DNA from 2 places in the Dysosmobacter sp. genome. Region 1 is predicted to be linked to the other one. Evidence: predicted binding sites of a transcription regulator. Region 1 holds the regulator's gene; the other holds the start of a gene.
What was found. Region 1 encodes CtsR, which represses protease genes until heat stress. Its sites were predicted from a motif close to AAGGTCAANNAAGGTCAAAT; they were not measured.

Region 1 (7,028 bases):
GTCAGGCCCTGAGCGGGGTTGCCGCCGGGCAGCCCGGCGCCCACGCTCTTTTTGATGATCTCCACGATCATCTCATCGGTGAGGCCCTCTTCGGTCAGCACCTCGTGGGCCACACCCTCGTTTTCACGCATCAATCCCAGCAGCAGGTGCTCGGTGCCCACGTAACCATGGCCCAGCTCCCCGGCTGCTTCCTGGGAAAGCCGCAGAGCCTCTTCGGCTCCGGGCGTAAATCTGTTTTCATTCATAAATCGTTACCTTCCTTTCTGTGGGAAAGCCCTGTTACTTGTCTTCCTTGTTTTCCTTGCGCTCCGCTTCCAGCTGCCGGATCTGATCCCGCAGCTCCGCGGCCCGCTCGAAGTTCTCCTGGTGAACGGCCTTCTTCATCTCCATGCGCAAAGCGTTGAGCTGACGCATCCGGGCGAAGCGTCCCTGCTCCTCTTTGCCCACCAGATCATCCTTCTTCTCCTGCGTCTGAGCCTCCTGGGTCTGCACGGGCGCTGCGCTGAGGGCCGGCATATCGGCGAAGAAGTCGTCGAAGGGGTCCTCCAGCAACCGGTTCATCCGACCGAAGAGACTGGGCATGGGAGAGAAGAAGTCATCGAGGAAGCTGCCTCCGAAGAAGCTGTTTCCGCCGAAGAAATTCTGCATCATCCGCTGACTGCGGGCTGCCACCTGCTGGGTATAGCCCAGCTTCTGGGCGCACTCGCTGCAAAGGTGCTTCTCCGTGATCTGTCCGTTGATATTGCTCTGGTAAACAAACGTTACCTCATTCTTGCCACAATTTTCGCATTTCATAATGTATTCCTCCTATATGAGAGATATTGTTTACAACTTAGAAGGTGCTCCGCAGGACTAAACCTGCAAGATCAGCACCTGGCGCAGGATGTCCGCGCGCACCGCGTCCCGGCTCTCCCGGGGCACCTGGGCCAAAGCCTTGTCGCCCACAGCGGCCAGGATCGCCCGTCCGGCGTTCTCCTCCAGCGCTCCGGCCTGTACCAGATTGCTGAGGATCGCCCGGGCAGAGGGCAGGTCCATCCGCTCCCCCAGGGAGTTGATGACGTGCATCAAAAGCGTCTGCCGGTCTACCCGGACCCGCGTGATCCGGATGTATCCGTTACCGCCCCGGCGGCTTTCCACAATGTATCCCCGCTCCGGGGAAAACCGGGTGGACATCACGTAATTGATCTGACTGGGTACGCAGTTAAAGCGTTGGGCCAGATCGCTGCGCTGAACTTCCAGCACACCGTCTTCCGCCTCGTCCAGGCTCTCCTGGAGGAAGCTGGCAATCAAATCTGAAATTCCCACGTTTTGACCATCCCTTTCCAAAAGCCTCGCCAAAGTCTTTCAGCTTTGACTTTGACTTTCTTTGATCTTTGTTTCTGACGTTAGTATACCACCCTTTGATCAAATGTCAAGGGGTAAAATTTGACTTTCTTTGACCAATTTGAAAATAAATTGTGAACGACGTCCATTCCGCTTGCTGGGTAAAATCTCCGATAAGTTTTTAACAGATTCCCTTGCTTTTTTGGAATAGTATGATAAAATGAAAGTCACAAAATCTTATGGAGGTGTTTCCAATGGCCTACAAGATCACTTCTGCCTGCGTGAGCTGCGGCTCCTGCGCCGACGTTTGCCCCGCTGGTGCCATCAGCCAGGGCGATGATCAGTACGTCATCGACGCTGCCGCTTGCCTGGACTGCGGTTCTTGCTGCGACACTTGCCCCAACGGCGCCATCGTCCCCGAGGAATAATCTAAAAGGGATACATAAAAGCACCGCAAGCTCTTTGCTTGCGGCGCTTTTTTGTTTTCCGGCGGAGGAAATGAGCCTTGCGGCTCTTTCCCTTTTTGACTATAATAAGTTGCGTAAACCGTGCCGCGGATCTCCACGGCACTTTTCCACGGAAGGAGCACGCCATGGAGCACTGGGAGTCCATCAGCCCCGGCGGATACCGCTTTGTCTATGACGAGGCCGTCTTTCCACCGGGTACCGACAGCTTTCTGCTGTCCGCCCTGCCCCGGCTCAAGGCCGGGATGCGGGTGTGCGACCTGGGCTGCGGCTCGGGGCTTTTGAGCCTGCTGCTGCTCCAGCGCCAGCAGGGGCTGGACGTCACGGGCGTGGAACTGGATGAACATGCCGCGGCTCTGGCCCGGCGGGCAGCGGCGGAAAACGGCCTGACAAAGCAGATGCGGGTGGCCTGCGGAGATCTGCGGCAGATCCGCGCCCTGCTCCCTGCCGGAGCTTTCGACCTGGTGATCTGCAACCCGCCCTACTACGCCCCCCAGGGAGGAAAGCTGTCTGCCCGGCCCTCCCTGCGCACCGCCCGGGCGGAGCTCACCTGCACGGCGGAGGATGTGTGCGCCGCCGCAGCGTACCTGCTGCGCTGGGGCGGCAGCTTCTGCGTGGTTCACAAGCCGGAGCGGCTGACGGATCTCCTGTGCGCCCTGCGGGGCGCGACCCTGGAGCCCAAGCGTCTGCGCTTCGTCTGTCCCCGGCCGGGCACGGCCCCCTCCCTCTTTCTTCTGGAAGGACGCCGGGGCGGCAGGCCGGGTCTGGAGATCCCATCTCCCCTGGTGCTGTGCCGGGAGGACGGGAGCCCCACGGCGGAGCTGGACGCCATTTACTTTCGGACTGAGGAGGACATGCCATGAGCGGCACACTCTATCTGGTGGCCACCCCCATCGGCAATCTGGGAGACTTCTCCCCCAGAGCCGTGGAGACCCTGGAAAATGCGGATTTCATCGCCGCGGAGGACACCCGGGTGTCCATCAAGCTCTTGAACCACTTCAACATCAAAAAGCCTCTGGTCAGCTACCACGAGCACAACCACGTCTCCGCCGGACAGGCCATCCTCGCCCGGCTGCTGGCGGGGGAATCCTGCGCCCTGGTGACGGACGCGGGCACCCCCGCTGTGTCGGATCCCGGGGAGGATCTAGTGCGGCTGTGCGCGGAAAACGGCGTGACGGTGCTCTCCATCCCCGGCTGCTGCGCGGCGGTGAACGCCCTGGCCGTCAGCGGCCTGCCCACCGGACGCTTTACCTTTGAGGGATTCCTCACCGTCAACAAAAAAAGCCGTCGGGAGCATCTGGACAGTCTCCGGGGGGAACGACGCACCATGATCTTCCACGAAGCTCCCCACAAGCTTGCCGCCACCCTGGCGGACCTGCGAGACACCTTCGGCCCGGACCGGCAGATCGCCCTTTGCCGGGAGCTGACGAAGCTCCACGAGGAAACCCGCCGCACCACCCTGGGCGAGGCTGCGGACTATTACGCCGCCAATCCCCCCAAGGGGGAGTTTGTCCTGGTGGTGGCAGGTGCCCAGCAGGAAACCGGCGCCGCCGTGACGTTGGAGGAAGGTGTGGAGCAGGTGCTGGCCCTGCGGGAGCTGGGGATGCGCCTCAAGGACGCCGCCCGGGAGGTGGCGGAGCACACGGGCCTTTCCAAAAACGAGCTCTACACCGCCGCGCTCAACCGCTGAACTCCCCCGCCCCATAAAAAACAAACAGCACCCCGTCCGCCTCGGCAGTATGGATCATACTGCCTGGCAGCCGGGGTGCTGCTTCATGTTGGCAACAAACGTGCACAGCGGGCATGGCTCCCATGATCTCGCGATCAAAGATTTTTCAGCTCCCGCAGGCACTTCGGGCAAACGTTCTTTCCTTTAAATACCGTGATATCCTTTGTACTGTCACAGAAAATGCAACTGGGTTTATACTTTTTCAGAATGACAGACGAGCCTTCCACATAAATTTCCAGTGCGTCCTTCTCCGCAATGTCCAGGGTACGGCGCATCTCGATGGGCAGAACGATGCGCCCCAGTTCGTCCACTTTCCTTACGATTCCCGTAGATTTCACGTTCTTTCTCCTTTTCCGCCTTGATTCTTGCCAGCGTACTGACAATATCACAGCCTGTTATTATTTGTCAATTACTATTTGAAAAGTTAAAACTAAATTCACATTTGCATATCTAATCGACTTTTTTCGCCAGAAAAGTACAAATCGTCCTCGATTTACAGTAAAAAAGCAAGTAAATATCTATCCAGGATTTCAGAAGGAGTGATTACGATGGCAATGGCCTGGGTTTGGGCGGGCATGGTGGTCTTATCCCTGATTTTCGGACTGGCCACCGGAAACCTTGAAAATGTTTCCAACGCGGCCATGGAGGGCGCCAATTCCGCCGTGGAGCTAAGCGTCTCCATGGCCGGCGTCATGTGCCTGTGGAGCGGTGTCATGGAGATCATGAACGCCTGCGGATTGTCCCAGGGGCTCTCACGGGCCTTTCGGCCCATTTTGCGCCGGCTGATGCCCGAGGCCAGCCGGGATCCGGAGACGCTCTCCGCCCTGTCCGCCAACGTCTCGGCCAACCTGCTGGGACTGGGCAATGCGGCCACGCCCCTGGGCATCCAGGCTGCCCGCCGGATGTCCCGGGACTGCAGCGGCGTTGCCAGCGACGAGCTGTGTCTGCTGGTGGTGCTCAACACCGCCTCCATCCAGCTACTGCCGGCCACCATCGCCTCGGTTCGGGCGGCCGCCGGATCCGCCGCCCCCCTGGATATCCTGCCGGCGGTGTGGCTCTCGTCGGCGCTGTCCGTGGCGGCAGGGCTCACCGCCGCCCGCCTGTTCAGTGCCCTGGGGAGGTGGCGGCGATGAACGTCAGCGCTCTGGTGATCCCGCTGCTGCTGGCCCTGGTGGCCGTCTGGGGCATGGGCAAGCGGGTGAACGTCTACTCCGCCCTGACCCACGGTGCCGAGGAAGGACTGACGGTGCTGGTACACATCATCCCCAATCTGGTGGGACTGCTGACGGCTGTGGCCATGTTCCGGGCCTCCGGCGCCATGGACGCCCTGTCTGGCGTATTCGCCCCGGTCCTGGAGGCTCTGGGGATCCCGCCGGAGACCGCGCCGCTGATGCTCATCCGCCCTGTCTCCGGCGGCGGCGCACTGGCGGTGGGCAGTGATCTGATGACCTCCTACGGCCCGGACAGCTATATCGGCCGGGTGGCGGCGGTGATGCTGGGCAGCACTGAAACCACCTTTTACACCATCGCCGTCTACTACGGCTCCGCCGGCATCCAGCGGACCCGCCACACCATTCCCGCGGCCCTGACAGCAGATCTTACGGGCTTTGTGGCCTCCGCTTTGGCAGTGCGGCTGTTTTTCGGAACATAAAAAACATGGAGCGGAAGCATGGCTTCCGCTCCATGGACCGTTTCCGCTGAGGTGCTTCAATAGGGGTCGGCTATCACCGCGTCGGCGTACCGGGCGGCGTACTCCCCGTCCACCAGGAAGCGCACCTCTCCCACCGTATCCAGAGACTTCAGGGAGAGGGCCATGGCCCGCACCACGGGCGCCATCTCGGTCTCCTCCGGCAGTTCCGCCAGCAGGGCGGCGGAGAGGTTCACATAGCACACATCCTCCTCCAGCCAGACGGATTTTGCCCGGAAGCCCTCCGGGATCACAGGCAGCAAGGACCGGTCCCGCGGGCCCTCCTCCAGTCCCTGGAGCACCGCCGCCACCTGGGTGTCGCCCTCGTAGAGCTCCAGTGTACGCTCCTCTGCCGTCAGATTGCCCCGGCTGTCCCGGAAGTACAGATGGGCCTCTACCGTGCCCACCACGTCCTCCGTACTGGACAGCAGTACGTCCCGTGGAGAGAAGCGCTGGGTGGTTCGATAGGCCAGCTCCTTGCCCCGCACCATGATGCTGACGGAGGCAATCTCCGGCAGCTGCGTCAGCGTCAGAGCAATGGCGTAGTCCGCCAGTGTCAGCTCCACCCCGGAGAGGGTGCTGTATGCAGACGAGAGATCCACCAGTGCCCGGGCGCCGTCCAGTTCCAGGCTCAGCAGGGTAGTCCCCGCGGGGATGGTGTTCACCAGCGTCTCATCCACCGGCCCCGCCAGCAGCTCTTCCATCAGGGCTTGGGCCACCTGCGCCACCCCCTGCTGTTCCTCCTCATCCAGATAGACGGTCTCCGCCCGCAGGGCGTCGCCTCCCGGGGCGTTGGCCAGATCCGCCTCCCGGAAATAGAGCAGATAGGCCGCCTCCTCCTGTCCGGTGACGGCGGCGTAGGCACAGCCGGAGGCCAGCAGCACCAAAATCAGCAGTCCTGCCAGGACCCGTTTCATGCTTCACTCCCCCCTTCCGGCAGCGGCCAGCTGACGGTAAACACCGCGCCGCCCTCCGGGCGGTTGGCGGCCACTACCTGTCCACCCCGGCGCTTCACCGTGTCACTGACGATGGACAACCCCAATCCCGTGCCTCCGGCAGCCCGGGAGCGGGCCTTGTCCACCCGGTAGAACCGCTGGAACACCCGGGGCAGATCCTCCTCCGGGATGCCGGGGCCGTTGTCCTCCACCCGCAGCAGTGCCCGGGGGCCCTGGCGCAGCAAAGACACCTGGACGGTGCCGCCCCGGCCGGTATATTTGACGGCGTTGTCAGTGAGATTGTAGATCACCTGGTGGATCTCGTCGGGCGTGGCAGCCGCCATACAGCCCTCCTGGGCCCTGCAGGTGAGGGTCACGCCCTTCTCCTTGGCCACCAGATCCATCATCCGCATCACTTGCTCCAGAACCGGCCGCACATCCGTGGGCTGGGCCGGCTCCAGTACGCCGCTGTCCAGCCTGGTCAGGCGCAGCAGATCCTCCGTGATGCGGGAGAGGCGCTCCGCCTCCTGGCCGATGTCCGCCACGAACTCCCGGGTGGTGGCGGGATCGATGTTGTCCGTCTGCAAAATGGAATCCGTCAGCAGCCGGATGGCCGCCAGAGGCGTTTTCAGCTCATGGGAGGCATCGGAGACAAAGCGCCGCCGGGCATCCTCCGTGGTCTGGAGGCGGTCAGCCAGGCTGTTGAACTCCTCGCCCAACTGGGCGATCTCGTCGTGGCCGCCGATCTCCGTGCGGTGGCTGTAAGCGCCCTCCCGCACCTTGCGGATGGCCACCAGCAGCTGCCCCAGCTTCCCCGTCAGGGCCTGGGAGAGCCAGAAGCTCAAAAGCAGCACCGCGATCCCCACCACGGCGGAGAGCCGCAGGAGGTT
Region 2 (7,028 bases), on a different contig from region 1:
CGGTTGCCTGCCATAAAGCGTTATGCTATGATATGGGATACTTACCGCGGCCAACCGAACCGGACTTCATAAACAGAATGGAGAACAACATGAAAGAAATAGATCCAAAGAGCACCTCCCGGGCGCTGGCCTTTGAACTCTGGATGAAGGCTCCCATGCCCATGGTGACCCTGATAAAGACCCTGGATGTAACGGCGCTGGTACGGATGAGCCGGAAACGGGGTTATTCATTCAATATGCTCCTGTGCTGGTGCATCGGAAAAGCGGCGGCCCGGACGGAGGACTTCTACCTGCTTCCGGTGGGAGACAAGCTGATGGAGTACGACCGCTTGGCGATCAATACCGTGGTGGCCACTCGGGACGGCGCCATCGCCACCTGTGACATTCCCGTTTCCGATGATTTGGAGCAATTTAATCGGGATTATCGGAAGCTCACCGGACAGGTCCGCGAGAGCGGGGAGAGCTTTGAGCTGGGCGAGGACTATATGGTCATCGGCACCTCCGCTCTGGCGGGGTATGAGATCGACGGTGCGGTGAACATTTACGCCGGATGCTACAACAACCCCTTCCTCATCTGGGGCAAATACCGGAAAAAGTGGCTGCGCACCACCCTGCCGGTGTCCTTCCAGTTCCACCACACCCAGATGGACGGGATCCCGGCTGCGGAATTTTTGGAGCGGTTGCAGCAGGAGATCCATCAAATTTAAAATTCCCCTTGACTCTGACGCTCCGTCAACTGATACCCTATCCTCAGGGAGGGATGTTTATGGAGTATTCCATCCAGGAACTGTCGCACCTGTCCGGGGTGACCACCCGCGCCCTGCGCTGGTACGACCAGATCGGGCTGCTGAAGCCCAGCCGTGTAGCGGAGAGCGGCTACCGCTATTACGGCAAGGCAGAGGTAGACCGGCTGCAGGATATTCTCTATTACCGGGCCCTGGGGGTGGAGCTGGCCCGGATCAAGGAATGCCTGGACGATCCCTCCTTTGACCGTCTGGCCGCTCTGCGCAGCCACTTGGCCGCATTGGAGGCAGAGCGGGAACGGCTGGATAGGCTGATCCGGTCGGTGAAAGACACCATCGGAGCGGAAGAAAGGAATGAGATCATGAGCGATGAGCAGAAATTTGAGGCGTTCAAGCAACGCACGGTAGCCCACAACGAGGAAGTTTACGGAGCAGAGATCCGCGCCAAGTACGGCGACAAAGAGGTGGACGAGGCCAACGCCGCGGTGATGAATCTGACTCTGGAGCAGTACCGGGAGTGGACCGACTTGGGCCGTGAGATCCAAAAGCGGCTGGAAGCAGCCATCCAAGCGGGCCTCTCCCCGGAGAGTGAGGCGGGAAAGGAAATCTGCGCTCTCCACCGCCGGTGGCTCACCATCACCGGAAATCAATACGACCCTGCCAAACACCGGGGAATCGCGGAACTCTATGTGAATGACCCGCGGTTCACGGTCTACTACGACAAGGCTGTACCCGGCTGTGCCCACTTTCTGCGGGACGCCGTGGTTGATTGGGCAAAATAAAGGCGAGACAGGCCCTCGGTGAAAAGCCGGGAGCCTGTCCCTCTTTCGCAGCTGGGAATCCCCCAGAAAGGGGGATGAAACCGCCTGCCTCTACTCCCTTGTGCGGATTGTCAGATGGTCGTATTCATGTTATGATGAACCCATCAACTGCGGTATATATCAGCTCTGATGGCAAGTCCCCGTTGGATGACTGAGTCCGGGAAAGGATGACGATATGCCCCGTATGGATGTAACAGAGATGCCGTTTGCAAAACTCTATCCTCTGCTGGTAGCCAAGGCTGAGAAAAAGGGCCGCACCCGGGAAGACGTGGATCAGGTGACCGCCTGGCTCACTGGATACACCCCGGAAGAGCTGTCCCGGCTGGAACAATCCGGCATCAGCTACGGTGACTTCTTTCGCAACGCCCCGGACATGAATCCCAACCGGGAGCTTATCACAGGGACGATATGCGGCGTCCGGGTGGAGGAAATAGACGATCCTCTCATGCGGGAGATCTGGTACCTGGACAAACTGGTGGACGAATTGGCCAAGGGAAAATCCATGGAACAGATTTTGCGGAAGTAAAGGGAGATACAAACCCGGAAAAGTCCAAGGCTATGGGAAATATGGTCTTCTACCAAAAATGATCAATGGAAAATCCTCCTGTCCTGTGCTGCCTTCAGAGCAGCACAGGACAGGAGGATTTATGTTTGCCGTCCACAAGCAGAGCCACCTGGCTGCCTCACCCCTTTCCGCAGCACCCGCACAGTGATGGCCACAATGACCGCATAAATCACGCGCTTACCAGAAGCAATACGGAGCTGATGCAAAGAGCGCCGTGCTGCCAAAGGCACAGCGGCGCTCATCAGAGTTTGATAGATGCAATCCTCCCTCTATATCCGGAAGAAGCGCGCAGCCCTGCCGTTATTTCTCATGGCTATCGTCCCTGGGCCGCACACAGGACTCGATGATGTCGGCAATCATCTCCACCTCATCTGCGCAGTCCTGCCGCAGCCATTCCTTGACGATGGCGGCGATGCCCTCCACATAGTAGGCGATGTAATAGGGGCGGTGGGAGGCCGGGATCTCAAACCGTTCCAGAACGGGGCGCAGGATATGCTGCTTTAGTTCCCCATATCGTGTATGAGCCTGCACGCTGCTCGGATTCCGGAATGCCGCCCGGTAGACCTTTTTGTTGTCCCGGATGAAGCGGAGATAAGGGAGAAGATATTCCCGGGTGACCAAAACCAGCTCTTCCCGCTCCCGGCTGTCCAGGTTGCCCAGGATCTCTTCTTCCTGTTGGGGGAAGTAGGAGAGAAAACGCTGGTTGATCATCTCTAAGGTCTCGTTCACCAGGTCGGCGATAGTCTCATAGTGCAGGTAGAAGGTGGACCGGTTCACGCCGGCCTGGTGACAGATCTCCTTCACGGTGATATATTCCAGGTCCTTCTCCTCCAGCAGGGCCAGGAGCGCCTCGTCCATCCGCAGGGCGGTATTGAAGTATTTGCTTTCGGACTTGTTCATCTGCCGCCCTCCTCTCGTGTTTATTCTGCCGATTCGCTGATATCCCGGGCCAGCTGCATGATCTCAAAGGCATATTTTTCCTTGCCGGACCGCAGGAGTTTCTTGTAGACGGGGTAGTTCAGGCCCACGCCGATGAGGCCCAGAATCCCCAGGAGGATCCCGGCGCCCGTCATCAGGACGCCGCCCCCACCGATCACCTGCATGGAAAGGCACATCCCCAGGCCGAGGACCAGGGTCATCAGGACACCGAAGCTGTAGGCGAAGATATTGGCCGGACCCTTTGCCTTCCGGTCCAGCTTTCTCAGGGCAACGACCTTGGAGGTATCCTTAGGGGCATATTCGTTGGCAATGGCTTCCGCAAAAATTTTATCCGTATTCATGGTAGTATTCTCCTCTTATGATCGATTGATTGGTTCTGGGCAGCTGCTGATATGATCATAGAGGATATAAGGGCAAAAGAGAACGACACCTTTGGCCCTTTGTGCTGATTTCAACCGAGGATGGATGTTAGCCTGAGGGGGAAAGTTCTGTAATCAGCGGGACTTCCCTTCCGGAGAAACTCCTTATGCTTTTTTCCGCGTTAAACAAACTCCGACCATTGCCGCCATCAGGACAATGGGTGCCAACCTGACAAACAGCCATTCAAATGCGTGAAAAGCCGTGCCTGCAACGGCAATTTCCGGGTCATGAAAATCCCAACCCAGGTAAGGACTGTTGACGACCACCAAGGCTGCGGATACTGCCACGATGACTACGCATAATGAAATCAGCGACCAATGAAGGACTTTTCTTCTAAGCGTCTTTCTCCGTGCGAACTGCAAATTGATAATCTCCAGCTTTTCGGAGAGCGCTTTGACCGCATCCGCCTCCGACTCCATCACAGTCTCTCCAAGCAACGTGCTCACAGGTGTCTCAAGGGCTTCCGACAGGGAGATCAGCAGATCGGAATCCGGGACAGACAATCCTTGCTCCCATTTTGAGATGGTTTGCCGCACCACATTCAGCTTCACGGCAAGCTCTTGTTGGGAAAGCCCCTTTGATTTTCTAATCGCCTTTATGTTTTCGTTTAACATGTGGGCTCACTCCTTTCGCTCTCATTGTAGGGAGAATGGCCCGTTGCCGCAAGCAACGCAGATTAACACAACTTATTTCAGCAATTCCCTCCGCAAATCGTCCAGATACCGCTTCTGCTGCCGCTTCAGATAGCTGGGGACGAAGGGTCGCATCCACCAGTGCTTACCTGCCACGGTCTCGGTGCAGGTAAGCCGCGTGCCGCCCTCCGCCGCCTGGAAGATGCCCTCCCAGGTGCCGGACATATTGCCGTTGCCCATGGTGAAGGCCCAGTAACGGGCCGGCTCACAGGCTGTGACTGTAAAATGCGTGGCATAGCCGCTTTTGGTGTACTCCAAAAAGTGGGTCTCGTCCAGAACCTCTACCTGGGACAAATCACTGCGCCAGGCGGTATTTGAGAGGTCGGTCACGATCTTCCACACCTGTTCCACCGGACAGGGAAAATGGACTGTCACCTTGGAAGTCGCCATGCGCTCACCCCTTCTTTGGTTTCTTATTGCGTTTCAAGCTGATGCCCCGACGGCCAGCCGCCTCCTGCAGCAGCCCCACAGCGGCAAGGGCACGCTCCTTGATTGGTCGATCTTCCAACTCCGGCCGGCTGCCCAAATCGGCCATCACGGAGCGCAAATCCTCCAGGGACAGGAGATAAACCGCCGTGTTGAAAAGGGTCTTGCGGCGGCCGTCGTTGTAACGATCCAGAAGCTCATGAAGAATTGCCCGTTTTTCCTCCAACTGGGCAAGGTAGGCTTCCAGCCCCACCTCCCGTTCCCGGGCAATGTCCTGCTGCCGGTTCCGGTAGGGCATAAAGGAATCCCCATCGTCGAAGCCCTCGTAGCGGGTGCAGGGGTACTCCGGGCACTCCCAGCAGAACTGGACGCCGCCGTGCTCCAGGGAGCACTTGGCCAGGGCGCAGTTCTGATTGCCTGTTCCGCCGCCGCAGCCAGGACAGTAGCCACCCAGGTGCATACTGCACACGGCGCAGTTGAGGCCGCACAGGGAAAAGCGGGTTTCTGTACGGGTAAAGCCTTTCATGGTGCCGCCTCCATATCAATATACTTGGCGATGTCCCGCAGCATCAAGTATTCCGTGTCCTTTTCCGCTAAAATCCGAAAGCCTGCCCGCTCATACAGGCGCAGCGCCGGGTTCTCTTTCTGAACAGAGAGGGATGCTCGGAGATACCCATTCTCCTGCAGTAAAAGCAGAAGTCCGTTCAGCAGCTGGGTCCCGATGCCAAGTCCACGGTATCCCGGCAGCATTGAGATGGCCAGGGATGGGGTACTGCTGTCGATGTGGCCGTAATCCTCCATGATGCGGCTCCACGCCGCGCCGACCACCGTCCCCTCCACCTCGGCAACAAGACAATCGTCGCCGGAGTGTGTGCCGAAGCCGGCAATATAGACCTGCAGCTCCGGCAGATCCACCACCGACCGGGGCGGCGGCGGGGCACCCTCCGGGAGATAGATGGCCTGATAGAGAAACTCCCGCAGAAGGCCGTACTCATCCGGATGGATTTTTCGGATTTGTATCGGAATGTGGTTCATGACTCCGCCCTTCTAATCGGCTGCCGGATCACCGTTTTCAGCCGCTCCGGTTTGCACCGACGCACATCGCTCAAATAGATCTCGTGGTGGAACCGCCCTTCCCCGAAGTCCTCCTGGTAGCCATGAGCCTTGGCGTATTCGGCCATGGCGGCCACGGTGGCGGGCTCGTCGTCATAGGGACCGATGTGCATGCACTGGACGCACAAGCCCTCCTCCCAGGGGAAGAACTCCACCGTGGAGAAGTCCTGCTGTTTCTTTTCCGTGGCCTCCCGGATGGCCCAATCAAAGACTTCTTTCGTCACGAACTCCGGCAGGCGGATGAGGGAAATCCACTGAAAATCCGCTTTGCGGGCGTAGTCCACCCCATGGACACCCTCCTGCCACCACAGCCCCTCCAGAGGCGGTACCACATAGTCAAAGTATCCCTCCAGCTTGTGCTGCTTGCTCATTTTGCTCATCTTGATGGTGAAGGCCACGGCGTAGAGCATCCCCAGGGCCTGCTTGTAGGCGCCATTTTCCTCGTTGGGGTCGCCCTGTCCCCGCACCGCCAGGAAGTTCATGGCGGGCACCGTGACGATACCCGGCGTCCTGGGCGGCAGATAGAACTCCTTGTACGCTTTCTTGTAGTCAAAAGCCATGGTCATTTCCTCCGTTTTTTCGGCTGCTGTTCCTGAAGGGCCAGACAGGTAAGGCGGGTAAGGGCTGTCATGGTGTCCCGGTCGTCCACATCCTCCACCCAGATGTAATCCTTGGCTCCTTCGTAAGGCGGAGCCTTGGATAGGTTTGGAAACGTTGCTTCACCCGCCGGAGTGACCTTCACAAAGAGCTGGTCGTCACAGATGACAGCGAAGAACACGCCGTCGCAGAAGAGCCCATACTCGCCGAACATCTTCCGGCTGCGGATGGCGCCCGCATCCCGCAGCTGCTCGGCCACATAGTCCACAAAGTCCTGATGAGACGCCATGCTAATCCCTCCTACGGTAACGGTCGGACAATGTTTCGGTCAAATCTCCAAGCAGCTTGCGCAGCTCTTGCGGCTCCAGCAGCTCCGCTTGATCTCCAAAGGTCAGGACCCAGCTGAGCACGCTGTCCGCGTCCGGAAAGCCGCCGATAAAGCGCAGCTTGCCATCCGGCTCCACAGTGAAGCGGTCCGCCCCGTACTCCTCCACCAGCCGCCAGCGGCAGGCCGGATCAAAGAGAACGGTGACCTGATATTTGGCCGGAAAGATGCGCTCCGGCGTAAGGTCTGGCAGAGGCGCGGAACGAGGGGCAAAGGGTTCCCCTGAGGTGAGCTCCGTCATGCGGTTCAGTTTGAACAGGCGGAAATCCTCCCGGGTCTGGCACCAGCCCCACACGTACCAGGTGGACCAGTGGAACACCAGGTAGT

Region 2: the regulator CtsR is predicted to act here: its motif matches at 3,478-3,497, upstream of ACT67G_RS06705 (dihydropteridine reductase).

Annotation. Positions count from the first base shown of each region.
Region 1 is NZ_DAWBAJ010000012.1:995-8,022, forward strand. Features, by position in the region: partial or broken gene ACT67G_RS04840 (Clp protease N-terminal domain-containing protein) at 1-245, opposite strand, end outside; gene ACT67G_RS04845 (UvrB/UvrC motif-containing protein) at 280-795, opposite strand; gene ACT67G_RS04850 (CtsR family transcriptional regulator) at 853-1,305, opposite strand; gene ACT67G_RS04855 (DUF362 domain-containing protein) at 1,578-1,751, shown strand; gene ACT67G_RS04860 (tRNA1(Val) (adenine(37)-N6)-methyltransferase) at 1,916-2,650, shown strand; gene rsmI (16S rRNA (cytidine(1402)-2'-O)-methyltransferase) at 2,647-3,477, shown strand; gene ACT67G_RS04870 (AbrB/MazE/SpoVT family DNA-binding domain-containing protein) at 3,612-3,854, opposite strand; gene ACT67G_RS04875 (nucleoside recognition domain-containing protein) at 4,065-4,649, shown strand; gene ACT67G_RS04880 (spore maturation protein) at 4,646-5,167, shown strand; gene ACT67G_RS04885 (GerMN domain-containing protein) at 5,224-6,120, opposite strand; gene ACT67G_RS04890 (sensor histidine kinase) at 6,117-7,028, opposite strand, start outside.
Region 2 is NZ_DAWBAJ010000019.1:23,943-30,970, forward strand. Features, by position in the region: gene ACT67G_RS06685 (CatA-like O-acetyltransferase, family 2) at 90-707, shown strand; gene ACT67G_RS06690 (MerR family transcriptional regulator) at 767-1,525, shown strand; gene ACT67G_RS06695 (DUF2200 domain-containing protein) at 1,740-2,090, shown strand; gene ACT67G_RS06700 (TetR/AcrR family transcriptional regulator) at 2,430-3,029, opposite strand; gene ACT67G_RS06705 (dihydropteridine reductase) at 3,050-3,409, opposite strand; gene ACT67G_RS06710 (helix-turn-helix domain-containing protein) at 3,593-4,102, opposite strand; gene ACT67G_RS06715 (SRPBCC family protein) at 4,175-4,570, opposite strand; gene ACT67G_RS06720 (DUF3795 domain-containing protein) at 4,575-5,132, opposite strand; gene ACT67G_RS06725 (GNAT family N-acetyltransferase) at 5,129-5,641, opposite strand; gene ACT67G_RS06730 (GyrI-like domain-containing protein) at 5,638-6,279, opposite strand; gene ACT67G_RS06735 (TfoX/Sxy family protein) at 6,282-6,605, opposite strand; gene ACT67G_RS06740 (helix-turn-helix transcriptional regulator) at 6,607-7,028, opposite strand, start outside.